DNA from 4 places in the Bradyrhizobium sp. B124 genome. Region 2 is predicted to be linked to each of the others. Evidence: predicted binding sites of a transcription regulator. Region 2 holds the regulator's gene; each other region holds the start of a gene.
The links. The regulator LexA, encoded in region 2, represses DNA repair genes until DNA is damaged. The targets are predictions, from matches to a motif close to TGTTCNNNNTGTGTTCNG.
Positions count from the first base shown of each region.

Region 1: a site for LexA is predicted at 1,514-1,531, ahead of AAFG13_RS04080 (single-stranded DNA-binding protein). Genes of this name have one in related genera too.
Region 3: a site for LexA is predicted at 5,782-5,799, ahead of AAFG13_RS33305 (ribonuclease T2). Genes of this name have one in related genera too.
Region 4: a site for LexA is predicted at 3,760-3,777, ahead of dinB (DNA polymerase IV). Genes of this name have one in related genera too.

Region 1 covers NZ_CP152413.1:881,375-888,754, forward strand. The annotation lists partial or broken gene AAFG13_RS04070 (outer membrane beta-barrel protein) at 94-420, opposite strand; gene AAFG13_RS04075 (outer membrane beta-barrel protein) at 509-1,252, opposite strand; gene AAFG13_RS04080 (single-stranded DNA-binding protein) at 1,699-2,193, shown strand; gene AAFG13_RS04085 (low molecular weight protein tyrosine phosphatase family protein) at 2,213-2,581, opposite strand; gene AAFG13_RS04090 (DUF2306 domain-containing protein) at 2,922-3,320, shown strand; gene gyrA (DNA gyrase subunit A) at 3,533-6,259, shown strand; gene AAFG13_RS04100 (hypothetical protein) at 6,684-6,863, opposite strand; gene AAFG13_RS04105 (transglutaminase family protein) at 7,125-7,380, shown strand, end outside.
Region 2 covers NZ_CP152413.1:1,223,457-1,230,836, forward strand. The annotation lists gene AAFG13_RS05630 (HAD family phosphatase) at 764-1,402, shown strand; gene glp (gephyrin-like molybdotransferase Glp) at 1,416-2,627, shown strand; gene lexA (transcriptional repressor LexA) at 2,859-3,563, shown strand; gene AAFG13_RS05645 (hypothetical protein) at 3,820-4,248, shown strand; gene AAFG13_RS05650 (hypothetical protein) at 4,394-4,621, shown strand; gene AAFG13_RS05655 (ComEC/Rec2 family competence protein) at 4,618-6,903, opposite strand; gene AAFG13_RS05660 (nuclear transport factor 2 family protein) at 7,051-7,380, opposite strand, start outside.
Region 3 covers NZ_CP152413.1:6,981,835-6,989,214, forward strand. The annotation lists gene pgsA (CDP-diacylglycerol--glycerol-3-phosphate 3-phosphatidyltransferase) at 1-78, opposite strand, end outside; gene uvrC (excinuclease ABC subunit UvrC) at 271-2,397, opposite strand; gene AAFG13_RS33290 (outer membrane protein) at 2,662-3,285, shown strand; gene AAFG13_RS33295 (cold-shock protein) at 3,559-3,771, opposite strand; gene rlmJ (23S rRNA (adenine(2030)-N(6))-methyltransferase RlmJ) at 4,031-4,891, opposite strand; gene AAFG13_RS33305 (ribonuclease T2) at 5,052-5,675, opposite strand; gene AAFG13_RS33310 (hypothetical protein) at 5,854-6,348, opposite strand; gene AAFG13_RS33315 (hypothetical protein) at 6,515-6,814, shown strand; gene AAFG13_RS33320 (DUF3617 family protein) at 6,858-7,380, shown strand, end outside.
Region 4 covers NZ_CP152413.1:80,886-88,265, forward strand. The annotation lists gene AAFG13_RS00290 (DNA methyltransferase) at 1-830, opposite strand, end outside; gene AAFG13_RS00295 (hypothetical protein) at 1,819-2,964, opposite strand; gene AAFG13_RS00300 (hypothetical protein) at 3,226-3,492, opposite strand; gene dinB (DNA polymerase IV) at 3,839-5,086, shown strand; gene AAFG13_RS00310 (hypothetical protein) at 5,201-5,410, shown strand; gene AAFG13_RS00315 (GDSL-type esterase/lipase family protein) at 5,455-6,261, opposite strand; gene AAFG13_RS00320 (hypothetical protein) at 6,248-7,312, shown strand.

The DNA.
Region 1 (7,380 bases), 340 kb from region 2:
CGCACGAGGCGCGCGCTTGCACGCAACGAAAAAGCCGGCGCAAGGCCGGCTCCTGTGTTCGCTGTGCAGATGCGCCGCGCGGCCGCCGGTAGCTCAGTATTTTGCTGATACGACCGGGCTCGCCGCCTTGAAGTGGTAATTGATGCCGAGCTTGACGGTGTGGAACGTGTCCTTCCACTCCGAGCGATCGTTGATCGCGGGCGTGTACTGGATCGGCGCGACCTTGCCGAGATCGATGTAGTTGTACTCGAGCTTGGCCGACCAGTTGGCGGCGAACATGTATTCGACGCCGGCGCCGGCGGTCCATCCCCAGCGCGTGTCGCTGGCCGAGACCGAGGGTGGCGCGAGCCCTGCATTGTAGCGATGCAGGATGTCGCCGACCGCGGCGCCGCCGTTGACGAACCACAGCTGCGGCGGAGCGCACCGACCACACAAACAAGCCGACCAGGCAAACAAAAAGGCCGGCGCGAGGCCGGCCTTTCGTCTGGATCAAATCCGTGTCGCGCGATCAGTAGCGCGCAACCACCGGGCCACCCCACTTGTAGTTCACGCGGACGGTGACGAGGTCGACGTCCTGGCGATCGCGGATGCTGCTGAACAGCGCGCCGGTCGGGGTGGTGAGGTTGTAGGTCTTGTCCTGCATGAACAGGTGGTCGTATTCGACACCAGCGGTCCAGTTCGGCGCGAAGCCGACTTCGATGCCGGCGCCGATGGTGCCGCCCCAGCGAGTGTCGCTCGCGCGACCGGCAAGTACGCCGGTCGGCATGAAGTAGGTGCTGAAGCGGTTGTCGGTCAACGCCGCACCGCCCTTGGCGTACAGCAGCACGTTGTTGACGGCGTAGCCGATCTGGCCGGTGAACAGGCCGAACGCGTCGATCTTGCTCTGGTTGGTGAACAGACCCGGGAAGATCGCGCTGTTGTTGCTGCCCTTCAGGTCGGCCCAGTCGCCCTGCGCTTCAAGGCCGAACACCCAGGTGCCAGCCTGCCAGCGATAGCCGATCTGGCCACCGGCAACGCCGCCGGTCGCATCATGGCAACCATCCGAGCCGATGAAGATGCCGCCCGGGACCTGGTCCCAGCAATTGTGGCTCGAGCCCCAGCCGCCGTTGGCGCCGATGTAGAAGCCGCTCCAGTCATAGACGGCAGCAATCATCGGCGGCGCCTTGGTGTAGGGGCGCGCCGCGAGATCGGCAGCCGCGGCGGGCGCGGCAAACGCAACTAGAGCAACCGTACCGAGCAAAAACTTCTTCATAATCAAACCCCAGCTCCCCAATCGGCTTCCAAAGGTCCCGAAGCGCGATCTCAGACGCGAGCGCCCATCTGATGGGTGGTAGCTATACGCTGATTCAACCGCAAACGCCGTCTCCCAAATGCAACACTCGCGGAAGAAGCTATCTGCAAGTCAAGGCTTTGATTTAACTTGCATTTTTGTAAGGCGTCGGAGCCCGCTGGTGACTGGGAGCGAAATCGGCAGCCACGCCATGGCCATCGGCCGCTTCTACGGCTGGTTGTGGCGAACAAAACTGGAACAGCGTCGGCTGCGGTGCTATATCTCGATAATCGTGGATAACCGCGCGACGGCGAGGGCATCGAGCCGGCACCGGCCGTATAGGTCATTCGCGACGCCTGCAAGTAAGTGGCGATGGTTGAGAGTGGCTGCCGATGTCCGGCGCCCGGTTTTTGAGTGGAGATGATGCGATGGCAGGAAGCGTGAACAAGGTGATCCTGGTTGGAAACCTCGGCAAGGATCCGGAGATCCGGCGGACGCAGGACGGCCGTCCGATCGCAAATCTTTCCATCGCCACCTCGGAGACCTGGCGCGACAAGGGCACCGGCGAGCGCAAGGAAAAGACCGAGTGGCACCGCGTCGTGATCTTCAACGAAGGCCTCTGCAAGGTCGCCGAGCAGTATCTGAAGAAGGGCGCCAAGGTGTACATCGAGGGTCAGTTGCAGACCCGCAAATGGACCGACCAGAGCGGCGTCGAGAAGTACTCGACCGAGGTCGTGCTGCAGGGCTTCAACTCCAACCTCACCATGCTCGACGGGCGGAGCGGCGGAGGCGGCAGCTTCGCCGATGATGGCGGCGGCAGCGATTTCGGCTCGTCCGGTCCGGTCAGCTCGGCGCCGCGCCGAGCGGTCGCCGCCGGCGGCGGCAGCCGCAACAGCGACATGGACGACGACATCCCGTTCTGATGTTCGTTCGCAAAACGGCCTACGGGGCGGGCTCGTCCGGCTCGTCTCGTGTGGTCGGTGCGGCCTGAGCAATGAAGCGACCGACACGATTTTCAAGCATCCGGACCAAGACCGGATCCATGAACTCATAGTCGTCGGGAATGTCGAGACAGATGACGCGCTTGTTGTTCAGGTGAGACCGAAACCGGCTCCTGAGCTTGTTGCGATGGGTCTTCTCCATCACAAAAATGATGTCGGCCCAATCGATCTGTTCGGAGGACAGCAGGACGCTTGCACCGGACGAGATGCCAGCCGAGTCCGTCTCGACGCCAGGCCACGTCGAAAAGACCTGCTCTGCAGTAGGACTGCGCAGACGGTTGGCGCTGCAGACGAATAGGACGTTGGTCATGTGCTGTCGAAGCCAACTTGAGTGCGGGCATCTTTGCGTGAGGTTGGTCGGAATAGGTACGGAAGCAGCGCTTTCTGGGCAACTGGTTGGCCGAAGCTTTGACTATTCCGTCGGTCGGCGTTTCCGTGAAGGTCATTTCCCGGAGTGGCGCTGCGGCTTGCCGCGATAATTTTCTCATGTGAATTATGAGGATAACTATCTAACCTACCGCCGTAGCGTGCTTATCTGATGGCAACTAGCGCGAGTTCCCCAGACTTTGACACAGGCTAATGTGAATGATATTTACATTGGCCTGCGGCAAGCGACGTCTGGTCGTGAGCTTCACTCGAGGGCTGCCATCATGAGCCTCGCGCCATTGCTCGACGCTGCGCCTGCGATCCCGCTCCATGCCTTTGCCGCGATGGCTGCCTTCGTGCTCGGCTCCATCCAGCTCGCCGCACCGAAAGGCACGCTGCCGCACCGGACGCTGGGCTGGATCTGGGTGATCCTGATGCTGGTGGTCGCCGGGAGCTCGTTCTGGATCCATCAGATCAAGCTGGTGGGCCCGTGGAGCCCGATCCACCTGCTGTCGATCTTCTCGCTGGTCATGCTGGTGCTCGGCGTGACGGCCGCGCGGAGCCACAATGTCCGCCGCCACAAGTTCACGATGATCGGCATTTTCTTCGGCGCGCTGGTCATTGCCGGGCTGTTCACCTTCATGCCCGGGCGGATCATGCACGCGGTGATTTTCGGCCAATAATCGGACGATCAGGGCGTTGCGAAGGCCGGTTCCACCAGGTCTTCGCGACCTCGCAACCGCCGGGCAAAGCGGGCGCGTCGCAAATCTGCAATGCGGCCGGTAAGTGCATGAAAAAACGAAGGGAAAAACGGCTTGCCGGAGCCGCGCAAGGGTGGTTATCAGGCCCTCGATGGTCTATATGATTCCCCAGCAGAACTGACCGGATTTCCCCTTTGTCCGAACCCGAAGACGACAAGCCCGGCGAGCCGCCGGTGCCCTCAGATATTCGTCCCGTTTCCATTCTCGACGAGATGAAGAAGTCCTACCTCGATTACGCGATGAGCGTGATCGTGTCCCGTGCGTTGCCCGATGCGCGCGACGGGCTCAAGCCGGTGCACCGGCGCATCCTCTATTCGATGCATGAGCAGGGACACACGCCGGACAAGAAATACGTCAAGTCCGCGCGCGTCGTCGGCGACGTGATCGGTAAATATCATCCGCATGGCGACCAGTCGATTTACGACGCGATGGTCCGCATGGCGCAGGACTTCTCGCTGCGGGTGCCGCTGATCGACGGCCAGGGCAATTTCGGCTCGGTCGACGGCGATCCGCCGGCGGCCTATCGATATACCGAGGCACGGCTGACCAAGGCGGCGCTTGCCGTTCTGGCCGACATCGACATGGACACCGTCGATTTCCAGCCGAACTACGACAACTCCGAGAAAGAGCCGGTGGTTCTGCCGGCCCGCTTCCCGAACCTCCTGGTCAATGGCGCCGGCGGCATCGCCGTCGGCATGGCAACCAACATCCCGCCGCACAACCTCGGCGAGGTCGTCGACGCCTGCGTGGCGCTGATCGACAATCCGGCGCTCACGATCGACGAGTTGATCGATATCATTCCCGGACCGGACTTCCCGACCGGCGGCATCATCCTGGGCCGCCAGGGCATCCGCTCGGCCTACCATCTCGGCCGCGGCTCGATCGTGATGCGCGGCAAGGTGGCGATCGACACCATCAGGAAGGATCGCGAAGCGATCATCATCACCGAGATTCCCTATCAGGTGAACAAGGCGACGATGGTCGAGCGCATCGCCGATCTCGTGAAAGAGAAGAAGATCGAGGGCATCGGGGACCTGCGCGACGAGTCCGATCGTGACGGCTATCGCGTCGTCATCGAGCTGAAGCGCGAAGCGGTGCCCGACGTGGTGCTGAACCAGCTCTACCGGTTCACGCCGCTGCAGACCAATTTCCCGGCCAACATCCTGGCGCTGGATTCCGGCCGTCCGCAGACGATGAATCTGAAGGACCTGCTCACCATCTTCGTCGCATTCCGCGAGCAGGTGGTGACCCGGCGGACCAAGTTCCTGCTCGGCAAGGCCCGCGATCGCGCCCACATTTTGGTCGGCCTTGCGATCGCGGTCGCCAACATCGATGAGATGATCCGTGTCATCCGAACCTCGCCCGATCCGAACACCGCGCGCGAGGCCCTGATGTCGCGCGACTGGCCGGCGCGCGACGTCGAGGCGATGATCACGCTGATCGACGATCCCCGGCATCGCATCAACGATGACGGCACGCTCCGGCTGTCGATGGAGCAGGCCAGGGCCATCCTCGATCTCCGGCTGCAGCGCCTGACCGCGCTGGGGCGGGACGAAATATCCGAGGAGCTCGACAAGCTCGCGGCCGAGATCGCCGATTATCTCGACATCCTGCGCTCGCGTGCCCGCGTGCAGGGCATCGTCAAGACCGAGCTCGCCGAGGTGAAGCAGCAGTTCGCAACCCCGCGCAAGACCGTGATCATCGAGCAGGAAGGCGAGGTCGAGGACGAGGACCTGATCCAGCGCGAGGACATGGTCGTCACCGTGTCGCATGCGGGCTACGTCAAGCGCGTGCCGCTGTCGACCTACCGGGCGCAGCGCCGCGGCGGCAAGGGCCGCGCCGGCATGCAGACCCGCGACGAGGATTTCGTCTCGCGGCTGTTCGTGGCCTCCACCCACACGCCGGTGCTGTTCTTCTCGTCGCGCGGCCAGGTCTACAAGGAGAAGGTCTGGCGGCTGCCGATGGCAGCTCCAAACGCGCGCGGCAAGGCGCTGATCAACATCCTGCCGCTGGAGCAGGGCGAGCGCATCACCACGATCATGCCGCTGCCGGAGGATGAATCCTCCTGGGGCAATCTCGACGTGATGTTCGCGACCACCAGCGGCACCGTTCGCCGCAACAAGCTGTCTGACTTCGTCGACGTCCGCCGCTCCGGCATCATCGCCATGAAGCTCGGAGAAGGTGAGGCGATCGTCGACGTGCAGATCTGCACCGAGCGCGACGACGTGCTGCTGACCGCCGCCGGCGGGCAGTGCATCCGCTTCCCGGTCACCGATGTGCGCGTCTTCACCGGCCGTACCTCGATGGGCGTGCGCGGTATCGCGCTGGCCGAGGCCGACAAGCTGATCTCGCTGGCGATCCTGCGCCATGTCGAGACCACCTCGGACGAGCGCTCAGCCTACCTGAAGATGCGTCGCGCGGTGGCTGGCGAGGCGACGGCCGAGGAGCCCGCGGATGCCGAGGGCGAGGAGACGACGAACGCGATCCAGCTGTCGCAGGAGCGCTACGCCGAGCTGTCGGCGGCCGAGCAGGTGGTGCTCACCGTCTCCGTGAATGGCTTCGGCAAGCGGACCTCGTCCTACGAGTACCGCACCACCGGCCGTGGCGGCAAAGGCATCGTCGCGATGAGCGTCAACAACCGCAACGGCAATCTGGTGGCGTCGTTCCCGGTCGAGGACGCCGACCAGATCATGCTGGTCACCGACAAGGGGCAGCTGATCCGCTGCCCGGTGGCCGACATCCGCGTCGCCGGCCGCTCGACCCAGGGCGTGATCGTGTTCGATACCGCCGAGGACGAGCATGTCGTCTCGGTCGAGCACATTCCGGAGGAAGAGAACGGCGCGAACGGGAACGGCGAGTAGGGCCGTTCCCGAGCGTGGTTCGTTGCGTGCGGCTCGAGGTTGGGGCCGCGCCAGGTTGACTGGGGCCCCGCCAAGTTGATTGATGCCTGATTGCTCGGGCGCGCAGGGCTGCGCCCGTGGGTCGTTTCGGCGGGCTTCGAGAACTTGCGTCTATGTTAGAAGGGCGACCCGTTCAGGGCGCCTGGGGGGCAGATAGCATTGTGAACAGAACGCTATCGCCGTCCCGTTGCGCTGTTTCACGTGACGACGCGTAGCCGTGCACGAGCTCCAAACCGCCTTCGAAAACATGCCATTTCCAGCGAGTGGGCTCTTTCTGCGCACTCACGATAACCTCCAGGAGACGAACGCGGGTTTGTTTGGCCATCTTGCCGACATGCGTCTTGGTTGGCCCGCTTGCGAGCGCGCCCAATCTGGTCGGCAGGAGTTACTTCTTCTTCCTCGGCGGCGGAGGATTGATCTCGGCGATCTTGCGCAGGCAATCGGCTTCGGTGTCGTGCGGGCCGGTCACGAATGTTCCGCTGACTTTTGTGGAATACCAACCTGAGGTCACGCCGAGGCGCACGGACTCTTCAATCTTGACGTGACGAGGCGAGAGATTTTGCATGAAGGTCTTTCGGTGAGTGCGTTTGAATCTGTCTCGAACGCACGGGGGAGGCTTTCAACCATCCGACTGGAACATTCGTCGGGTTCGCCTCGCGCTGGCAAGCCGCGCCAGCCGGCAAGCGTCGTCGTTCCTGCGCGCGATTGCAGCAAATAGCCAGCACTTTCTCGCGCGATACGGGTATTTGTCCGATCAGGCACATCGTACCTTGTATTCGACCGCATCGTCGCCATGTCGGTAGGACAAACAGGGAATGTGTTTCGAATGAAGCTTCGCGTCGGATTCGAAATGCACTACGAGTTCCCCCAGCCGACGCCCATGATCATGGTGCTGGGCACGCATTTCACGCGCGCGTCCGATATCATCGTCCCCGACCACCTGACCACCACCCCCGCGGTACCGATCACGCCGTATCGCGACGGATTCGGCAATTGGTGCAGCCGTATCGTTGCGCCGGCCGGTCCGATGCGCCTGGCGGCCGATGGCGTCGTGCGCGACAGCGGTGAGCCTGATCCGGTGT
Region 2 (7,380 bases):
TGATCTTGAAGGATGGAGCATCATCGCCGTGAGCCGAAAAACCCTGCAGGCACGTTCAGAGCAGGCGCTCGTCGTCGTCATCCTCAGCACCGGCGCGCTCATCGCCTACCTCGGCCTGGCGCTTTCCAGGATATGAGAGGTCTGCCCGGCAAGCAGCAAGTCGCTGCGCATCGAAGCCCGTAAGCCCAATCACTGATTTGCCCGGCGCAAACCCCGCAGCAAAACTTCTTCGCTTTATCCGAAGTTCAATTCATTGCTCGGTCCCATGGGTGCCATCGGCATCCGGCTTTCCTTGCGCCCTCTTCAAGAGAGACGGCGGAACGAAGAGCAAGGCTCGGGCAAATGATGTCGCGAGAGTGCGAAGCTGCGTCCTCGCTCCAACTGTCATCGCCTGGCCTGAACACCTGACCGGGCGATCAAGTACGCTGCGGCTTCTCGATTCAAGCACCGGCGTCTCTGGAATACCGGGTCGCCCGGTCCGCACATCAAGCCGGGCGATGACACCGAGATGAAGTACGCAATGACAGTGCGTCATATCGCGCGAGAACCATCCTCATCGTCGTCCTGGCGAAAGCCAGGACCCATTACCCCAAGTGCCCATTGTTGCGCGACGCTGGGGTCACAGCCCTCATCAACAACACGCCTCTGTGGTTATGGGTCCCTGCTTTCGCAGGGACGACACCCCGCTGCCTTCGTCGCATGCCTGCCGCACAAATCGGGGACATTGCCGCCCGCCCGCAATTCTCGTACACGGTTTCACGCAATGACCTCGCAACTCTCTCCCGATTCCGTCGACGTGCTGCTGTTCGATATCGGCCGCGTCGTGCTCGACATCGACTTCGAGAAGGTGATGGCGCGCTGGGCGCGGCATGCCGGCTGCGCGCCGGCCGACCTCGCCACGCGATTTGTCGTCGACGACAGCTTCAAGCATCACGAGATCGGCCGGATCGACGACGCGGCGTTCTTCGAAAACCTGCGCCGGACGCTCGGCGTCAACCTCACCGATGCACAGTTCCTCGAAGGCTGGAATGCGATCTTCACCGGCGAGATGCCGGGGATTGCACCCCTGCTCGCCACCGCCGCCAGGCGGATGCCGCTCTACGCTTTCTCCAACACCAATCCGGCGCACGTTGCGCATTTCTCGGTCATCCATGCCGAGCTGCTCAGCCATTTCCGCAACGTTTTCCTGTCCTCGACGATCGGATTTCGGAAACCCGACGCCGAGGCCTACGATCATGTGGTAAAAGCCATCGGCGTGCCGGCGTCGCGGATCCTGTTCTTCGACGACCTGGCCGCCAACATCGAGGGCGCGCGGGCGCGTGGCCTTCATGCCATCCACGTGACATCGACGGATGACGTGGCGAGGGCTCTGACTGCACTTGGTATTGAACATTTGGATTGAAGGAGCTCCGAGCGTGGCCCTGATGCCGGTTGCCGATGCCCTGTCCGCCGTCCTCGCCGGCGCCGAACCGCTACCGGAGGAGATGGTCGCGCTCGATGCCGCCTACCACCGCACCCTGGCGCGCGACCTCGCCGCGCGGCGCACCCAGCCGCCGCAGCCGATGTCGGCGATGGACGGCTATGCCGTGCGCGCGGTCGACGCTGGTGATCTGAAGGCCCGGCTCAGGGTGATTGGCGAAGTCGCCGCCGGCCGGCCGTTCGAGCGCACGGTCGGCGCCGGCGAAGCGGTGCGGATCTTCACCGGCGGCGTGATCCCCCATGGCGCCGACGCCGTCATCATCCAGGAAGACACTGCCGTCGACGGCGACCACATCACGATCACCGAGCTAGCTGCCGCCGGACGGCATATCCGCCCGGCCGGCGTCGACTTCCGTGAAGGCGACGTGCTGCTCGATGCCGGCAGCCGCCTCTCCGATCGCGCGCTGTCGCTGGCGGCCGCCATGAACTATCCGGACCTCGCGGTGCACCGCCGTCCGAAGGTCGCGGTGCTGGCGACCGGCGACGAGCTGGTGATGCCGGGCTCGACGCCCGGCCCCGGCCAGATCGTCTATTCCAACGGCTATGCGCTGCGGGCGCTGGCGCGCGCCGAAGGCGCCGAGACCGTCGATCTCGGGATTGCCGCCGACACGGTGGAGGCCACCACCGCCGGCATCCGCCGGGCCCGAGAGACGGGTGCCGACATCCTGATCACGACCGGCGGCGCCTCGGTCGGCGACCACGACCTGGTCAAGCAGTCGCTGGAAGCCGAAGGCGTCGAGATGGCGTTCTGGCGGATCGCGATGCGGCCCGGCAAGCCGATGATGCATGGCCGGCTCGGCGCGATGCGGGTGATCGGCCTGCCCGGCAATCCGGTGTCCTCCTATGTCTGCGCCTTCCTGTTTCTGGTGCCGTTGATTCGGGCGCTGAGCGGCCGAAAAGCTGTTCATCATCGCCGCGAGAGCGCATTGCTCGGCCGCGACATCGCCGCCAACGACCAGCGCGAGGACTATCTGCGCGCCCGCCTCGAGGAGCGCGAGGACGGCACGCTGATCGCAACGCCTGTCATGCAGCAGGACTCGTCGCTGCTCGGGAATCTCGCTGCGGCACGGGCACTTCTCGTGCGTCCGCCGTTTGCGCCCGCCGCCGCCAAAGGCAGCGAATGCGAGATCCTGACACTGCCCAAGTGACAGCGCAGACCGCATCGCTTGTGCGCTCGCCGGATGCGTTCACCGGAAATTAAGTGGTTGCGGAACACATATCGAACATATAGTGTCCGTTCATGATTTGTTTCGAGTACTGGTGTGTACAAATGGGAGGCCGCGAGGGAGCGCTTGTGACGAGCACCGTGCTCCTGAGGTCTGGCCCCGCCTGAAAAGTCTCGGAATCGAACGACGCTACCAACCGGGGGAATACTCGAGATGCTCACGCGCAAACAGTACGAACTTCTGCGTTTCATCAATGAACGTCTGAAGGAGGCCGGCGTACCGCCCTCGTTCGACGAGATGAAGGATGCGCTCGACCTGCGCTCGAAGTCCGGAATCCACCGCCTGATCACTGCGCTGGAGGAGCGCGGCTTCATCCGCCGCCTGCCCAACCGCGCCCGCGCCATCGAAGTCATCAAGCTGCCCGAACTCTCGGCCGGCGGCGGCAACGGCCGCCGCGGCTTCACGCCGAGCGTGATCGAAGGCACCCTCGGCAAGCGCACCAGCACGCCGCCGATCGCCGAGGACGACGGCAACCGTCCGGTCGCGGTCCCCGTGATGGGCCGGATCGCCGCCGGTACGCCGATCGAGGCGCTGCAGACCCGCAGCCACACCATCAGCGTACCGCCCGACATGCTCGGCGCCGGCGAGCACTATGCGCTGGAAGTGCGCGGCGACTCGATGGTCGACGCCGGCATCCTCGACGGCGACATGGCGCTGATCCAGCGCAACGACGTCGCCAACACCGGCGACATCGTGGTGGCACTGATCGACGAGGAGGAAGCCACCCTGAAGCGCTTCCGCCGCCGCGGCGCGTCGATCGCTCTGGAGCCGGCCAACACCGCCTATGAAGTGCGCATCCTGCCGCCGAACCGGGTCCGCATCCAGGGCAAGCTGATCGGCCTCTATCGCAAATACTGAATTTCAAATACTTGCGGCGGCGGGGAACGAGCAACACATCGGATCGTTCTTTGAAAGATAGCGTAACGTGCAGCCTGCCCGACGCGCTCCGATACCTCTCGCGCAGCGTCGCGTGTTTGTGATCAGGGCGTTTCGTCGACCAGTCGTACAATCGCCCAGAAACGAGGAGACACTCGTTCGCTATCGTCCACTCTGGTAGAGGCCCTATGCCTCAAGGAGAGGCACGGGTCGCTACCTCGAACAGAGGAGCCATCCGATGTGTGACTATAGTCTGCACGCCGTGGCGTCGCGCCCCGCCATTGTTGGAGAGACGCTGATCACCACGACTTTCCGCGGCACGTCGACCCGCGGCTTTGCTTCGGAGACCGACCCCACTGTCGCGGTCTGCATGCTGCCGGGCACCGAGCTCGCTTTCGCCGAGAACGTTCGCTACGACAGCCGGTGGATCTGGACCAAGACGATGAACTTCCGCGTCGGCGTGTTCAACGAAGTCGAGCCCGACGTTCCCGATCGCCATCATGACGCGGTCGAATTCCCCGACGGCAGCCATGTGCTGGTGACCCAGCTCGTCGAGGGACAACGCGTCAGCGTGCTGCAATTGCCGGCGCTGCATCCGCCGGTCGAGCAGAAGCCGAAGGTTGTGGAGCGGCGGCCCTCTGCATTTGCGTCGCTGTTTTTGGGTTGAACGCATCGCCGCCGCGGAATGAGCTGTTCGGCGGCGGATGACCTAAGCGATTTCGAGCGACCCCGGACGCCGGGTTCCGGGGCGCAGCTGGAGAATTGCGTCGGCGCGCGCCTTGGCGCATCATCGGGCACGGAGGACGTGCGTGGTGGTCGACAAGGTCACATGGCAAAAGGCTGGACGCGTCACGGAGCCGGGCCGCTACATGTTCCGGTTCGGCTGGCTGACGGTGACGGCTGACGACCTGAAGGTCTGGGAGCGATTCCCCGAGGCTTCCTTCACCCTCGTCAAGAAGCCCGACGCTGGCCCTGACTCCGACGAATACCATCTCGGCCTGTTCGAGTTGCCGACCGGCCCCTCACCCGACAACGGCTAATCTTCGCCCTGCAAATCGGTCTCGGCCGGCGTCGCATCGACGACGGGCCGCGGCGCGCTGGCGGGTGCGCGCAACGTCGTCTCAACCTCACCGTCGCCGGGAACCGCCGGCGACCACGGCCGGTCGATCCCGCCGGGCTTGACCGCATCGATGGCATAGCCGTCCCTGATGCGCCGCAGCACCAGCGCGCCGTGGCGCCGCAACCGCTCGGCATCGATCACCGAAGCCGCGCAGCCCCGCGGTGCCGGCCGCGCGGTCACGATCAGCGCCGCACGCTCGCAATCATCGGCCAGCGCCTCCGGCCGTGTCGCCAGCGCGACGAAGGCGCCGCCGGGCCCCTGCGTCACGCAGCCGCTCGGATCGCAGGAGACACCCTCGCCGAGCGAGGAATCCGTGGCAGTCCGCGCGTCAGCATCCGCCGCCAGCCACTCCTTGACCAGAAATGCGTCCTTCGCGCTGTGCATCAGATGCAGCCGCCCGTCGCCGCCCCGCACCGCGACGTTGCGGCCGTCGGCGGAGACCAGCACGTCCGGCTGCGGCACCCACAGCGCCCAGACCGAGGCCACCACCAACAGCACCGCCCCCGACCAGCGCAGCGGCGTGCGCAAAAGCCCGAGCAGGATGAGGCCGGCGCTTGCCACGACCACCGGCCCGATTCCGAACGCCGCCATCCGGCCGACCGCGCCTGGGAGCGCTGCGACCCATTGCGTCACCAGGATCATCCAATCGATGCCGAACCCCATGATTGCCCAGAACACGCCGTCGAAGCCGAACGGCATGGCGAGCAGCCCGAGCAGGCCGGCCGGCATCACGACCGCCGACACCACCGGCATCGCCGCGAGGTTCGCCAGCAGCCCGTAGGGCGTCACGCGGTGGAAATGGAATGCGGCGTAGGGTGTGGTCGCGAGCCCCGCCACCAGCGAGGCCAGCATCAGCATCGTGAGCTCACGCCCGCCCCACAGCGCGACGCGCGCGGTCGCCGAATGATCGGGCGACGCCAGCAGGTTCGGCAGCCCGATCTGCACCAGCGCCACCAGCCCGAGCGTCGCCGCAAACGACATCTGGAAGCTCGGATGCACCAGTGCTTCGGGCGCGATCGCGAGCACGATCAGCGCCGCCACCGCCAGCGTGCGGAAGGTGATCGCGCGGCGGTCGACGATCACGGCGATCAGCACCACGGCCGTCATGAAGAACGATCGCTGGGTCGCGACCTCCGCCCCCGACAGCAGCAGGTAGAACGCCGCCGCGACGAGCGCGGCCGCCGCCGCCCATTTCTTGATCGGGTGCCCGGCCGTCAGCGCCGGAAACAGCGCAAGCAGCGCACGGATCGTGAAGAACACGACACCCGCGACCACGGCCATGTGGTAGCCGGATATCGACAGCACATGGCCGAGCCCCGAGATGAACATCGCGTCGTTGACCGGCGTCGTGATCGCATCGCGCCGGCCGGTGAGTAGTGCAGTTGCGATCGCGCGCTGATCCCCGTCCAGCGTGGTGCGGATGCGCGCGTCGATGGCATCGCGCAGCCACTGCATGAATGCGGCATAGCGCAACGCAGGGCCACCAGTTGCCGGCGGCTCCCTGGTCTTCACCGCGCCCATCACGAAACCGGATGCGCCGATACCCTGGAAATAGAGGTCGCGGCCGAAATCATAGGAGCCCGGACGCTGCGGCCCGAGCGGCGGCATCAGCCGCGCCTTCAATTCGACGAAGCTGCCGACCTCGGGCGCGGTGCCCTTCTTCACCGAGAGCCTGACGCGCTCGAGTTTTGGCACCTCGCGCTGGCTTTCCATCGACACGACGCGCAGCACGAAGCGGTCCGTCTTCTCCCTGACGTCGCGCGTCTCGACAAAGCCGGTCAGCGCCACGGAATATATCGGCCGCGCCAACACGCCATGGGCGATCCGCGCGGTCTTCCATGTCGCCGTCGCAAATCCCGCCGCGACCGCAGCCAGCATCACGACGGCGGGAAACACCCGGCGCCGCCGCAGCAGCAGTGCCAGCAAGCAGAGCGCGATGGCGACGGTCGCCGCGACCGAGAGCCGCGGCTCGTGCTCGGCCGCAAAATAGAATGCAATGCCGGAGCCGAACGCCACCGGCACCCACGGCAACAGCCGCCCGGCCCCCGTCTCCGCACGCGCCCATTGCCGCAATGTCTCGACGAGAGGACGCCAGATGCTGGCGCGCACCGGAATATAGCCGCCGGCCGGCGCAGCCGTGCGCGGCGGCCACGTCCCCGCGTAGCCACGTCTGCCGCCCGGCGTCGTGCCCTGTTCCGCCATTCCGCTCGCGATCCCTGCCGGGCGGCAGGCTAGCGGATGCCGCAGTCACCCGACTAGCGGAACGGAACCGAAACACGCAACCGAAGGCTGTGGCCTACGAGGACAATTGGACACTCGTTGGGCGACGAGCGCCCCAAAGCCGCGCGCCTAGATCAGCGGCGTCTGCGACGAGACGTGGTGGCAGGCGATCTTCCAGTCGCCGTCCTCGCGCGCGATCACCCAGGTGATCTTGACGGCGAGCGAGGGCGCATCGCCGTCAAGGAAAAAGGACGCGATAGCAGCCATGTTGACGAGATCGGCATTCACCCGTTCGGTCCTGATATCGCTGAACTGTACGCGCGGCGCGTGCCAGCGTGGCAGGCCATCAAAGTAGGCTTTGACCCCCTCGCGGCCGCGATAGAGCATCGGGTTCGAGCCGAAGAAGAACGCGTGCTGCGAGTAGAGCGCAGCAAGCGTATCCGCATCGAGCATGCCGAA
Region 3 (7,380 bases), 3.4 Mb from region 2:
CGCGGCGATCCGGGCGTAGGTCAGGATATTCGGGAGGGACATGGTCTTGGTCTGTCCCCGGGTCGTCGCGATGTTCATCCGTTCTACCAATACCGCTGAAGCCAGAAGGTCAACCGTGCGGGCGCCAAAGCACGGCGAGATTAGGCTGAATCGTCATGGCACCTTAGCCCCTTGTTTATGCATGTTCTTTTCGGAACGTTGCTTGCCGCTTTTCCGCATCATGCCCTAGATGCCCTGTCGCAGGCGACGCCCTGATGACTCGCCTTTGGTTTAACCCGGCTGGGCGTGGAAAAACTCGAAAATCTTGCGGGCACTCTCGGCGCTGACGCCGGGAACCTTGCCGAGGTCGGCGATCGAGGCCCGCTCGATCTCCTTGAGCGTTCCGAAGTGGTGCAGCAAGGCACGTTTGCGCGACGGGCCGATGCCCGGGATCTCCTGCAACCCGGCCTCGCGGATGTCCTTTTTGCGCAGCTTGCGGTGCGAGCCGATCACGAAGCGGTGGGCCTCGTCGCGCAGCCGCTGGATGAAATAGAGCACCGGGTCGCGCGGCTCCAGCTTGATGGCCTCGCGGTCCGGCATGAACAGGGTTTCCCGCCCCGCATCGCGCTCCGGCCCCTTCGCCACCGCCATCAGCGAGACCTGGGTCAGCCCGAGATTCTCGAAAATCTCCCGGACCGCGTTGAGCTGGCCGCGGCCGCCGTCGATGATGACGAGATCGGGCCATTGCGGGAACGACTCGTCGTCCGCCTTGTCTTTTGGCTTTGCAGTGTCCTTGGCAGCCTCGCCCTCCGGCGGCTTCAGCAGCCGCTTGAAGCGGCGCTCCAGCACCTCGCGCATCATCCCGTAATCGTCGCCGGGCGTCAGCCCTTCGGACTTGATGTTGAACTTGCGGTACTGGTTTTTCATGAACCCGTCGGGTCCCGCCACGATCATCGCGCCGACTGCGTTGGTGCCCTGGATGTGGCTATTGTCGTAGACCTCGATGCGCTTGGGCGTATGCGGCAGGCCGAGCGTCGTGACCATGCCGTCCAGCAGCCGGCTTTGCGTCGCGGTATCGGCGAGCTTGCGGCCGAGCGCCTCGCGCGCGTTGGTGAGCGCGTGGCCGATCAATTCCTTCTTCTCGCCGCGCTTGGGCACGGAGACCTCGACCTTGGATCCGGCCTTCACCGACAGCGCGTCGGCGAGCAAAGCGCTTTCCTCGATCTCGTGCGACAGCAGGATCAGCTTCGGCGGCGGTTTGTCGTCGTAGAATTGCGCGAGGAATGAGGACAGCACCTCCTCGGGCGTGAAGCTCTTTTCCGCGCGCGGGAAATAGGCGCGATTGCCCCAGTTCTGGCCGGTGCGGAAGAAGAACACCTCGACGCAGGAATAGCCGCCCTCCTGGTGGATCGCGAACACATCGGCCTCTTCGACCGTGCGCGGGTTGATGCCCTGCTGCGACTGGATCGCCGACAGTGCCGCGAGGCGGTCGCGGTACAGCGCCGCGGTCTCGAACTCGAGCTCGCCGGAGGCCTTCTCCATCTCGGCCGCGAGCAATTGCTTCACGGCGTGGCTGCGGCCGGAAAGGAATTCGGTCGCCTCGCGCACCAGTTCGGTATAGCCGGGAAAATCGATCTCGCGCGTGCAGGGGCCGGCGCAGCGCTTGATCTGATAGAGCAGGCAGGGCCGGCTGCGGCTTTCGAAGAAGCCGTCGGTGCAGGAGCGGATCAGGAACGCGCGCTGCAGCGCCGTAATTGTGCGGTTGACCGCGCCCGCATTGGCGAACGGGCCGAAATAGCGCCCGGGCCGCGACTGCGCGCCGCGATGCTTGAGGATCTGCGGCGCCCAGTGATCGCCCGAGATCAAAATATATGGAAACGATTTGTCATCGCGCAGCTGCACATTGAAACGTGGGCGGAGCTGCTTGATCAGATTGGCTTCGAGCAGCAGCGCCTCGGTCTCGGTCGTGGTCGAGACGATCTCGACATGTGTGGTCGCCGCGATCATGCGCAGGATGCGCGCCGGCAGCGGCGCGTTGGCCCGCGCATAGGACGACAGCCGCTTTTTGACGTTCTTCGCCTTGCCGACATAGAGCACGTCGTTGGCGGCGTTGAGCATGCGGTAGACGCCGGGCGAGGTCGGGGCGAGGCGCACTGCGTTCTCGATCGCCTCATGCCCGATCGAGAGCGTTCCCTCGGCGATTGTCTCGGTGGCGTCCTCCGATGCCTCGGGGAGACGTGCGTCATCCTCCTCCTCGGTGCCGGAGGTTTCCGGATCGACGTCGCTCGTGTCGAGCGTCAGGTCGTCCTGAGGCAGATCGGACTTTGCACTGCGCCGCGCCTTGGGGGCAGCCTTGGGATCAGCCTTGGGGTCGGTCTTGGGGGCCGGCGTCGGTCGCTCGGGAGAATCGTGAACCATGGGCCGTAAATTAAGCGCTTGGGCGACTGGTCGCCAGCGCTGGCGGCGCAGGAAAAAGAACCCGATTGCAGGGCGTTACTGGCCCAGCGCGGCCGGTCAGGGCGGGTCGGTAACACATTGTTAAGACTGATGAGCGGGCCGCTAACCGGGCTTAACAACCCTTTAACTTAAAACTCTCGATAAACCTTAGCGAAAAAAGTGGAATTCCGTAACCACGCCGGCCCTGGGCCTGCGGGCTGCGGCAGTTGCGTGTGGAGAGTACCCATGACCCGGTTTGTTGCGCGTGCGCTGGCACTGATCGTCGCAGGCTGGACGACTTCGGCGGCGTCGGCCGACCTCAACTACGGCTCGCCCTATACCGTCTATCAGCCGCTCAATGCCTACAGTTGGGCCGGCCCCTATCTCGGCGGCAACGTCGGCTACGGCTGGGGTTCGGTCGAGAACAACCCGACCAAGCCGTCCGGTTTCGTCGGCGGCGTGCAGGCCGGCTACAATTTCCAGAACGGCTCGCCTTGGGTGTTCGGCATCGAGGCCGATATCCAGGGCACCACCGCCGACGATCGGTTCGCGCCCTGGAAGTTCTCCAACCCGTGGTTCGGCACCGTACGCGGCCGCGCCGGCTATGCGGTCAACAATGTGCTATTCTACGCGACCGGTGGTCTCGCCTTCGGTGAACTGCGCGGCGAGACGTTTGGCATATCGGAGTCGCATACCAATGCGGGCTTCACCGTCGGCGCCGGCGCCGAAATGGGCTTTGCCCCGAACTGGAGTGCCAAGATCGAATATCTCTACGTCGATCTCGCCAACAGCAACTTCACGATCACCGGCGGCGCGCCGAACGGCTACAGCTTCAGCCTGGTTCGCGCCGGCATCAACTATCACTTCTGAGAACAAGAAAACGTCTGACATCAACTCCCGGCTGCGCCTCGCGCGGCCGGGTTTTTCTTTGTGCTGAGCACGCCGACATCACGCGCAACTGCATGAACGCCGCGGCGTCCGCGAAACCAGTCGGACGGCCGCACGCACCGGATATGCGGGCACCGTCAATCGCGTCCGCATCATGCAGGTGGTCGTGCAGCGAGCGCGAGCCACGCGCCCGGCAGTCAACTCACACGCAACGCTTCATTCGCCGTTCACGACGAGTCGCGCACCGCGCGCTCATCATGAAACCACCAGGTTGACCGCCTTCGGGCCCTTGCCCTTCTTGTCGGGTTCAACCTCGAACGTAATGCGCTGTCCTTCAGTCAGGTCCTTCAATCCTGCACGCTCGACAGCTGTGATGTGAACGAACACATCGCGGCCGCCATCATCAGGCTTGATGAAGCCGTAGCCACGCTCTCCGTTGAAGAACTTGACTGTCCCAGTCATGGCCATCGGGAAACTCCTCCCCCGTATTGCTCCACCGCTACGCGCACGCCGCGTAGCGGTTGACCGACATTCGCTTGTCGGAAGCTTGGCCACCTGAACAGGCCGGCGTCACGCCACCGGTCTGCCTGGATTTATTTCGGCCTTGTCACTCCGCCGCAACCATTCGCGGAAGCGGAACGTAAAGCCAGTCGTAACAGGATGAGCATAATACGGTTCCGCGCGCGTTGCCTATGCTCAAATAGAACTTTTCAGTGGGTGCTACCGATCAAGGTTTAGGCGTTTCGAGTCTGAAGCGTCCGGCGCCGCCTTGACCAAGCGGTCTCTCGAGTTCGGACAAGATGATCTTCAGCTCGCCCGCCAGCGTCCACGGCGGATTCACTATCAAAAGGCCGGTGGAAACGAGGCCTGCGCCGGTTTCTTGCGGCGCCACACTGAATTCCAAACGCAAGCATTTGCCCGCGGGCCGACTGCTCGCTGTTGCTGCAGCCACGCTGCGCGCGAGCTCGTCGGTAGCTCTCCGGGTTTTTACGGGGTACCACAAAAGATACGTGCCGGTCGGCCACTTCGCAAACGCTTCGGTGAAGGCACTCGCCAGCCGCTCGAACTCGTCCTTCGCTTCGAAAGGCGGATCGATCAGCACCAGGCCGCGCCGTTCGTTCGGCGGCACGAATGCGGGCAGCGCCACCCAGCCGTCGAGATCGACGACGCGCGCCTGCACATCGCGTCGCAATGCATCGATCAATTGCTTGCGCGCAACGGGCTCGATCTCGCAGGCCGTCATACGGTCTTGCGGACGCAGCAGCGCCCGCGCGATCAACGGCGAGCCGGGATAGGCTTTCAGCTCGCCTCGCGGGTTGAATGCTCTGACGATGTCGAGATAGGGCGCGATCAGCGGCAACGCCTTGTCGGACAGCCGCGCCTGCATCAGTCGCGCGATGCCGGTCAGCCATTCGCCGCCGCGCTGCGCTTCGCTCGACGTCAAATCATACAGGCCGGCGCCGGCATGGGTGTCGATGACGCGGAACGGCGCCTGCTTCTCCTGCAGGTAGGTGAGCATGCGCACCAGCACGATGTGCTTGATGACGTCGGCAAAGCTGCCGGCATGAAAGGCGTGACGATAGTTCATGCGATGACGCTGCGCTCCAGAGGGTGCGCATGTTGTACTGCGTCATGCCCGGCCTGTCCCGGGCATCTATGCCTTATCTCGTTAGTTTCGTGATGGCGTCCATGGCCGGGACACTCGGCGCGACAACGCGCGTTTGCGCGGCCGTGACGCGGACGAGACTTCAGCCGCCGCGAACCGGCGGCATCAGCACCTGATCGCGGCGGCAGGCGCGGCGATCGATTTCCTCGCAGGAACGGAATTGCAGATCCTTGCTGAGGCAGATCCGCACCTCGCTGAGCCGCTTGCTGTCGCAGGTCACCGAGATCGCGGAGTTGCTGAGCCCCGGATTGGCCTTGATGAACGCCGTCTCCAGCTCGTCGGGCGCGATCGTCTTCGGCTCCGTCAATTGCAGGAATTCCTCGGGGATCTTCACCGCGGCGCGGGCCTTGCGGATGGCTTCGAAATAGGCCCGTTCGCCGAGGCCGGAGCAGGTGCCGTGCTTGTCCCACTCGTTGTAGATCAGCCCGGGCGCCGGCATCAGGTCGAGCATCGAGGTCATGATGTTGCGGGCGAGGCGGGGCGAAGGGCGCTGGCAGTATTCCGGAAAGCCCCGCTCATATTGTGGCCACAGCCCGTGCACCACGAATGAGTATGGCCGTCCGCCGCATTGCGCCTGCGTGCCGCGGCCGTTGTTGCCGCGCTCGCTCGCCGCCTCGCAGAACGAGGGCGACCACGACAGCGACAGCACATAGAAATCGAACTCGCCGGGCGCATTCTGCCGGCGATCCTGGGCCGAGGCCCCCATCGCACCACACAGAACAAAGGCAACTGAAATCAGAAATCGGGAAATTGTGACCAACCGAGGCATCAAACGCTCCCCTCACGCGACCATTCAGAGCCTAGCAGGCCGCTAGAACATTTCAAGAACAAAAAGCCGCCGGCTGGATGGCGGCGGCTTCCGTTTTGACCGAACTGGTCGGAGATCAGGGCCGGGCGGCCTTGCAGGACGGGTTATAGGCCCAGTTGCGGTCGAGCCCGGCGACGCACCATTCGACGCCCGGAGCGATGCTGATCCAGTCGCTGACGCCGGCAAAACCGCCGTCCTCGATGATCGAATAGTGCACCTTGCGCACCTTGCCGTCGCTCAGCATCGCGTCGCCCGAGCAATAGCGGCGCGGAATATTGTCTGACTGCCAGGGGCGGAAGGCGGTTTCGTGAATCCGGTTGAAACCGGTGATCACGAGCGGCGAATTCCAGAAGGTGGCTTCCTTTTCCTGGAATTGTGAGCTGATGACCGGCAGCGCCCGTTCGCAGGGGGCCACATTGCCGTCATAGCGCGGGCCGGATAGGCCGAAATTCAGTTCGAACGGATTGGCGGCCTGAGCCGTGCCCCCGAACGCCAGAAGGCCGACCACGAGCGCGGCGCCGAGGCCGAGCTTATGGTTGAGTTTATTGCGGGAGTTGAACAGGTTGCGCATGGGAATCCACCCGATGATCAGATGCGGCGAACGGTGCCGTGAAGCCCCGGCAAGGTCAAGTGCAGCGCGGCAACACCTGCGGAGAAGTCCACCTCCAGCAGCCGGCTCGTTCTTTCCATGGTCGCCGGCGCACTCTATGTTGGTCGCCAGCGAAATGGAGTCTGCGATGCGAACGAAATTGGCCGCGTGCCTGGTTGCCGTTAGCGGGATGCTGGCCGTTGGTCCGGCGCAAGCCGACTGGATGCAGCCGGTGCCGCCGTTCAAGGGCAATGATACCGGCGGTATCATCGCCTATTCGCTGGCGGCCCAGACCGACGCGCGGCAGCTCGCCGTCGATCACTGCGCTTCCTACGGCAAGGTGGTCAAGTTCCTTGCGATGCAGCGCTATCCGGGCGGCTACATCTCCTTTGCCTGCCGCTGGGTACCCTATGGTTCGGCCCAGAGGCCGGTGCGCACGCTCTACTGAGCGCGCTCCAAATCCTTCGATCGTTCAGCCGGGAGCTCACCGCATGACCCGACAGCTTGCCTTGCTTGGTTCTGCTGTTTGCCTTGTCCTGTCCACCGGTGCTGCGAGCGCCCTCGACCTGCCGACCCGCAAGGCGGGTCTGTGGGAGATGAAGATGGTGCGCACCGGCGGGCCGATGCCCGAAATCACCATGCAGCACTGCACCGACGAGACCACCGACAAGGAGATGAGCGCGGCGGCCTCGCCGATGGCCAAGGAAGTCTGCTCCAAGCAGGACATCCAGAAGACCGCGACCGGCTATGTCAGCGACAGCGTGTGCAGCGTCGCCGGCATGTCGATGAAGAGCCATGCCGAGATCGTCGGCGATTTCAATTCCGCCTACACGGTCAAGAGCAGCTCGCACGCGGAGGGCGGCGCGGCCGGCTCCCGCGACACCACGATGACCATCGAGGCGAAATGGCTCGGCGCCTGCAAGAGCGACCAGAAGCCCGGTGACATCATCATGCCCGGCGGCATGAAGATGAACGTCAAGGATATGGAAAAGCTGAAGGGCCTCCTGCCCAAGC
Region 4 (7,380 bases), 1.1 Mb from region 2:
CTGAACTTCGCAAGCAGCCCGCAGCTCTCGGCCAGGAAGCGAATAAATTCGTCTCTGCTGAGCTCGCCGACACCTTGAGCAAATTCGCGGTGGACAGTTTTCCCGTTGCCGGAGACGTGGCCGTGGATGGGAACGTTGAAGGGCGGATCGATGATGACGGCATCGCCGCGTTCGTCTCGCATGAGTTCGTCGAAGCTGGACTCCGATCTCGCGTCGCCGCAATAGACGCGGTGGCTGCCGAGCTGCCAAAGATCACCGACCTGGCAGACCGGCACTCCTGTGACAGAGCTGCTATCTTCGAGGTCATCGACGGGTGCCTCAGTAAGCTTCTGAATCGTCAAATCGATTTCGGGCAGGGTGAAGCCCGTCACCGACAGATCAAAATCCTGGTCGAGCGCCTTCAGCTCCAGGAGGCTTTCGCCCAGAAGGCGCTCGTCCCAATGCGCATTCAGTGCCAGTTTGTTGTCCGCAATCCTGAGCGCCTTCAGCTGGGCGGACGACAGGTGCCGGATCTCGACCACGGGTATTTTCGCCATTCCGAGCTTCTTGGCCGCAAGGACCCGCCCGTGGCCGACGATCACGTTTCCCTTGTCATCGATGACAATGGGCATCACGAAGCCAAACTCTCGGATGCTATCCGCAAGCTGAGCAACTTGATGTTGGGAATGCTGGCGCGGATTGCGCGCGTCCAACAGGAGGTCCGCTACCGCGCGATATTGAATCTGGATTTCTACCAGGCCAGCGTTCGTTGCCGTGCGGCTTCTAACTGCTGCGCCGACGGCCTGCTGAGGGGGCGCCGGGATAGGGGAAGTCTGCTTCTTTTGGGTCAAATCGCGTACTCCGAGGTTGTCGGAGCACTTAAATAATCCTGATCGGACGAGTAATGTTGCGCGGAAAAGTCGAACTAAAATTACTTGCCGCGGGAGGGGCCAGCGATCGCCCTATAATTCTTGGGCGCCACACCGAGGTGTTGCCGGCATAGATTCATCCACATGTTGTGCACACCCCGGTTATGTTGTGCCATGTCATTCGCGGTAAGGTAGCTGCGGCGCAGCGTTGTTGCATTCGTTATGCTATGGCGCGAAAAGACGTTTCCCTTGGCGCTTGGCGTGGGCGTCAATCTTGCGGGACCAATTTTGAATCTAAGCCATTTTTTCCTTTGTTGGGCAGAAGCCGCGGCTACGTATTTGATGTTCCCACCCACAACGTTGTGAATCCCCCCGAGTATCGCTAACTTACGGCAGACCTTGCTGATGGAAGGGGGTCTGCGGCTTCGCCAATTTGGCTGGGTCTTCCTGGTCTCAACGTAAATGCGAATGCGCAGGAGCCGGACAGCAACCCAGACCTGAGCGTAAAAATCAGCATTCCTCACTATGCTGCCGCGCGGACGCCCCCGGCGACGTTTAGCTTCTGTTAACATATTCCTCCTTGCGCAAAGCGGCCTGCAAACGCCTCCGCGGGGCGCGGCGCGCACTCCTTGTCCTGCTACCGCGAATCCGCTTCCCTGTTATCGCAGTATATTCCCCTGTTAACTTCCGTTCCCGATCCATCGAAAGAATCTTCATTCATTGGACTTTTGCCACGGAGCGGCCATTCGGAGGCAATGAAACGCAGCGAAGTCCCTGTTATTGCCCTGATATGCAGGGAATTCGCTGCTCCAAATTGGTAGGCTAGACTGCGTCCACCGCCCGGACCCCGTTGCAGCGCTCAGTGGCAGCGCTGGGCCGTTGGTGACGATGCCTTGGACCGTCGGCCCACTTGCCGTTCCCCCCGCAATCTCTCTGTCCGCGCGCGACAATCGACGCCTTCTGCGCAGATCTAATTCGCCGTCAGCACGGCATCGACGCGTCGACTGTTGCGTGTGCTGATGACGATGACGCCGTTGCGGGTGGCAAATCGCGCACCGACGAGCCGGGGCACCTTCTCGATCAACGATGACGGCAGCGGGATCATTCCGCCGGTGACGGGATCGCCGACGTTGATCGGCGGTCCGGCCGCGCCGGCCGATGGCGCGGCCTTGATGTACTCCCTGATCAACTGGATTTCTTCCCGCGACAGATTGAGCGCGGCGTGCTCGCTACCGGCGTCAGAGGCTTTCTTTTCCGCCCGGACCCTTTCTTGCGCTTCGTCCTGCTGGGCGGCCTCGCGTTTCGCTGCGTCCTGTTCGAGTCGTACGAGACGTTCCCTCAACGGGATCAGCTCGCGCCGCAGCGTGGCGTTGTCCGACTTCAGCGAGGTGATCTGGCCGAGTGCAAGCGCTGCGGCAACGCACGCAACGACCGAGATCAGGCTGAGGCACGCAACGGCCAGCCCCGGCATTCCGACGCCCTTGACCGCTTTCCGATCCGGCACGTCGTCCTCGGAGCGCCGCCGCCGCGCCCGGGCAAATCGCGGGATGCCGGTGCCGAGGAGTTTTACAAAGTGCGAGAGCCGGGAAACGTTTCGGTCCGGCTCGTGAATGGAGCCAAATGCCGGCTCGGGGATGATCGGCGCGCGCGCGGGTGGGTCGGGTGCTGCCATTGCGCGGCTTGTGCCCAAGGTCGTGCGATCGGCAAGGCCTGCTTCCATCACCCGAGGGACTTGCCGATCAATCGCGTCGGGCCGTTCGGCAACGGCATCGCTGATCGCATCGCGCGGGTCGGCAGCAACCGTCTCCACGGGCTCCGTTTGCCGTTCGCCGGGCTCCCGCTCCTTGAGGTTCTGCTCGCCGAGCTCCTGCTCGCTGAGTTCCTGTTCGACGCGGGATGCTTCAAGCGAGCGCCATAGCGCGAGGCCGGAGTCCGTGATCTGCAGCCCGGCCTCATTGATCGAAGCCCATCCGGATTGGAAGACGTCGGCGTCGCCTAGCTCCGACGATCGCTTCAGCTTCGTGGCTGCATCGCCCGCGGCGATCATGCGCTTGACTTCGCGGCTGACCTCTTCAAGCGGAATCCGTTGCTCGGGTCTTGCGGCCAGCACGCTCAAGATCGCCAGATTGAACCTCATGTGGCGCCTCTCGATGCCCCGGCAACCGGTCGTGCAGCCGCTCCGCTCCCGTGCCGGCGATGTGCGAACCGCAGACGAGGCCGAAGCGGATCAATCATGCCGGCGCGGACGTCCGTCACTCGGAGAGTCAGGCAAGTGTAGCGGCTCCCCGAGAGGCAAACAATGCGCCTTCCGGCGCACGACAGATGGATAAGTCTGCCTGCGAACGAGACGCGTCAGGGTCACGTCCGCTGAAGCGCCTCAGAGGAACTCGCGAAGCCTGGAGAGCTCGATCACGTGCTCGGGCGACAGCACATCCGGCACGAGGGGAGGCTGCGACGTGGTCCGGATCTCGTAGAGATGCCGGGTCTTCTCGGGCTTGCCCATGAAGTCCCGGATGCATTGGTCGAGCGTTCCGTTGACGATCATATAGGGCGCGCGATCCTCTCGCCTGGAATTGCCGAGAGAAGGCCATTTGTAAAGCGAGGCCGCAGCCTGGAAGTCCACCTGATGAGAGTGGTCGGTCATGCCTTGATCTCTATCCGAAAAAGCCTGTTCGTCAAACAACGCCGGCTCATGAGCGAGCTGGCGCAGCGGGACGCGAGAGCTGCGCGCAATCGCGCTCGTCCTCGGCAGAGAACGCCCGTGGACGTCGAGCGACCTCTCAACCGCCTCGCGGTGATTGCTTCGACAGCGATCGGCAGCCCGCATCGATGCTTGGCACCACAGCGCGCCCAACGTTCGCCGGGAGATCGCCAGCACCGGCGGCCATTCCTGGTCGACTGGAGTTGAATTTGTTCTTGTTTTGTTCTTTTAACTATCGTAGCGTCCAAGGACGAGCAGTTTTGGTCAGGTCAGGGATGAACGGGTTGAGATGGCAGCCGCAGCCACCATCCTTCACGCGGACCTGGATGCGTTTTACGCGTCGGTCGAGCAGCTGCTTGAGCCGTCGCTGCGAGGCAAGCCGATCGCCGTCGGAGGCGGGGTTGTGCTTGCCGCGTCCTATGAGGCCAAGGACTTCGGGGTGTACGGCGGCATGTCGGGACGGGAAGCTCGCCGGCTCTGCCCGCAACTGATCTTCGTCGGCGGCCACTTCAGCGATTACCAAAGGCTGGGTGACGCAGCCATCAAGGTGATCGGCGACTTCACGCCGCTCGTCGAGCGCATTTCGATCGACGAGGCGTTTGCTGACGTTGCAGGCTGCACGCATCTGTTCGGAACGCCCGCCGAAATAGCCGCGGCGATCCGGCGGCGCGTGCGCACTGAGCTCGGCCTTGCGATCTCGGTGGGCGTCGCCCGCACCAAGCATCTGGCGAAGATCGCCTCGCAGGTCGCAAAGCCCGATGGACTTGTCGTCGTCGATCCCGACGCCGAGCTCCGATTCCTACACGAACTGCCGGTCGAATTGATGTGGGGAGTAGGGCCGGTCACCAGGACACGACTGGACGCGATCGGCGTCTCGACGATCGGTCAACTCGCCAAATTGTCGGAGCGGTCGCTGACGCGGCTGCTCGGTCCGGCGGCGGGCGAGAAACTCGCCGCGCTGGCCTGGAATCGCGATCCGCGACAACTCACCCCGCATCGGCGCGCGCGATCGGCAGGAGCACAATCGGCGCTTGGCCGAAAGCCCGCGATCGAGCAGGTCATTCGGCCGACGCTGCTTCATCTCGCCGACCGCGTCGCCACGCGGCTCCGGGCGAAATCCCGGCCTGGACGAACCGTGACGGTGCGCGTTCGCTTCGCCGGCCTGAAATCGGTGACGCGCTCGATGACGCTCGATGCGCCCGTGTGCACGACGGTGATCCTCGCCAGCCTCGCCGAGAAGCTGGTGCGCGCCACGCTTGCTGACCACCCAAGCGAGAAAATCATTTCGTTGCTGGCAATCTCGGTGTCACATCTCGAGGAGAACTGGGATCTTGCGCTCGAGCTCCCGCTCGGACTGGCCGATCAAGCGCTTCGCCCTGGAAGTCCGATCGGGATGGCCCGCTGGGCCGCGGACTGTGCCATCGACAAGGTCCGCGATCGTTTTGGCTGGGATGCGATCGGATACGGTTCGGCGGCGCTGGAGGTCGTTCGTTCGGTGCCCGACGATTTCCGCAAGCTGGCCGAGAAGGAGCTCTAGCGCTTCGCCGATTCATCGGCTTGTCATTGCATTAAGAAAAGGCAATCCGGAATCGCGGGCTTGTGAGTGGTGGCGTGGCGCGCCCGGTCTATCCTGAGCACGCGGAGGATAGCCATGAAATTCAGCTCCGAACTGATCCAGACGATGCGCGACGCGCTGGAGACGGTGATGGCAAGCGTGCCGGCCGATCAATCCGTGTTCGGTCTCAAGGCGGCCGTTGCAGAATGCATCTTGCGGGCGGCGGCGCACGGCCAGACGTCGTTCGACGGGCTCGTGGCGTCGGCATCCGATCAGCTGCAATCGATCATCTCGATGCTGAGCTAGCAGACCAGGTCGCACCTCAGCGTCATTGATGGCTCCCGCGCAGCCTACGATGAACCAATGCCTTGCTTTGCGATCCTGGTCAGGGCTTCGTATCCGGATGGCGTCAGGTGCAGGAGATCGCTCTTGTAATTGGCACACGGCGTTGTTCGTCCGCATGCGATGTCGGAGGCGTCGATCGTTCTGATTCCGAGTTCCCGGCTCCTTCTGCTGAGTTCGGCATTGACAGATCCAATATTCTCGGCCGCACCCTTCATCTGCTCGCCTCGCGGAAGAATCTGGATGGAGAAAATCTTGCCGTTCGGCCAAAGCGACCTGATCTCGTCAAACAGCTTTTGGTAGGATTCCATCACTCCGCACGGCTTATCGAGATAGATGTTGTTGGTCCCGACCAGCACGATGATGGACTTCGGCCTGATTTTTCGCAGCCGCTCGCGTTCGTGTTCGATGAACCAGAGCGTGTTCTGAATCCTGTCGCGTCCGACGCCGAGGTTGGCCACCGGCCCGGCGCCGAGCGAGGCTGATAGTTCCCTCGGCCACGCCTCAACCAGCGAGTCACCAAGCAAGACCGTCGAGACATCGCCGGACAGGCCCGACACATTTCTCTCATATTTGCGCAAGGCGTCGGCATTGTCCGGCATCGCGGCGGTTACGGCGAATTGCGTATCGGTTTTGTCGCATGCAGCTCGCGAGCTTTGCGCGCGTCCCGCCGATGGTAGACAGAACGCCGCGACAATTGATAACGTCGCCGCGACATAGACGATTGACGCGGTGTTGCGGGGTTCTTCATCGTGCATTTTCGATGTCATTGCGCGGTTCCATCTGAGGGCAGTCAATCTGATGTCGCTGAGCATTTCGATCCTGGGACAGTCAAACAGCATCCTGAAGGCAGGCTTTTTCCAGAAGTTTCTGGACGCCGATGACACAATTGAAGTGAAATCGGCAGGAAGGATCGGTGCATCTCCGTCCTTGCTCGGTCCGTACTTCGCCCAGGGCGACTTCTTCAAAGGCTCGGAGTTTTGCATTGTCGATACATGCGTGATCGATTTTTCGCTGCTTTCCGCCAATGCGATCGATTACTACGATGTTGTGAGGTGGGTCGAGTGGATTGGGCATTCCGCCAAACGCGCCAATTGCGAGCCGGTTTTTGTCTGCATACCGGTGAGCGACATCAACGCATCAAGAACGATCATCTCTGCCTGCATTTCCGTCTGCCAGAAGCAGGACTGGTACTATCTTGATGTAAGAGATGTCATTGCCGCGGTCGTCAAGTCCAAGAGCGTAGACGCGAAGGAACTCTATGCAGATGGCAGTCATCCAGCCGAGTTCTTGTCGGGCGTGATAGCGACGCACCTTGGCAATTTCTTGACTAAGATAAGGACGGCCAAGACTGCAAAGTGCAAACGCACGTTTGCATTCACGGCTTACGAACGCGTGCCGCTCAAAGATCAAATTGCGGGCGCACCGGTGGAGTATTCGTCGAGGCTGATCGCGTTTTCGGGGGTCCGGCTGGCACGCGGCGAGACGTATCCGATCCACATCGGGTCGGATTCATCCATCCGCGGCCTCATGGTGAACTCGGCAGCCTGCAAGAGCGTGCTGTCGATCGAGGGAGACAGAACCTTCCACAAGAACCTGCGTCTCAAACCCTATCACCCGACAAACTTCGAGGCGCGGCTCATTCCGATCTGCAGGCCAATTCGAGACCATCAGGGAATGATCAGGCTGTCCCTGACAAGCCAGGATGTGTCCATGAGCGATGTGACGCTGCATAGCTCGAAGGACGAGAACAACGAAGGCTTCATCGAAGTTGCCGATCTCGTCGTCGAGCGAGGATACGACCTGGTGACTTACACGACCACGCGGCCGGCAGATCCGGCTTCCATCAAATGGGTGCCTGATTGATGGTGGCAGTCTTATGAGCCGGTCGACCGCGACGCGTCTGTCCAACGCGCAGGGTAGCTTATCCACTA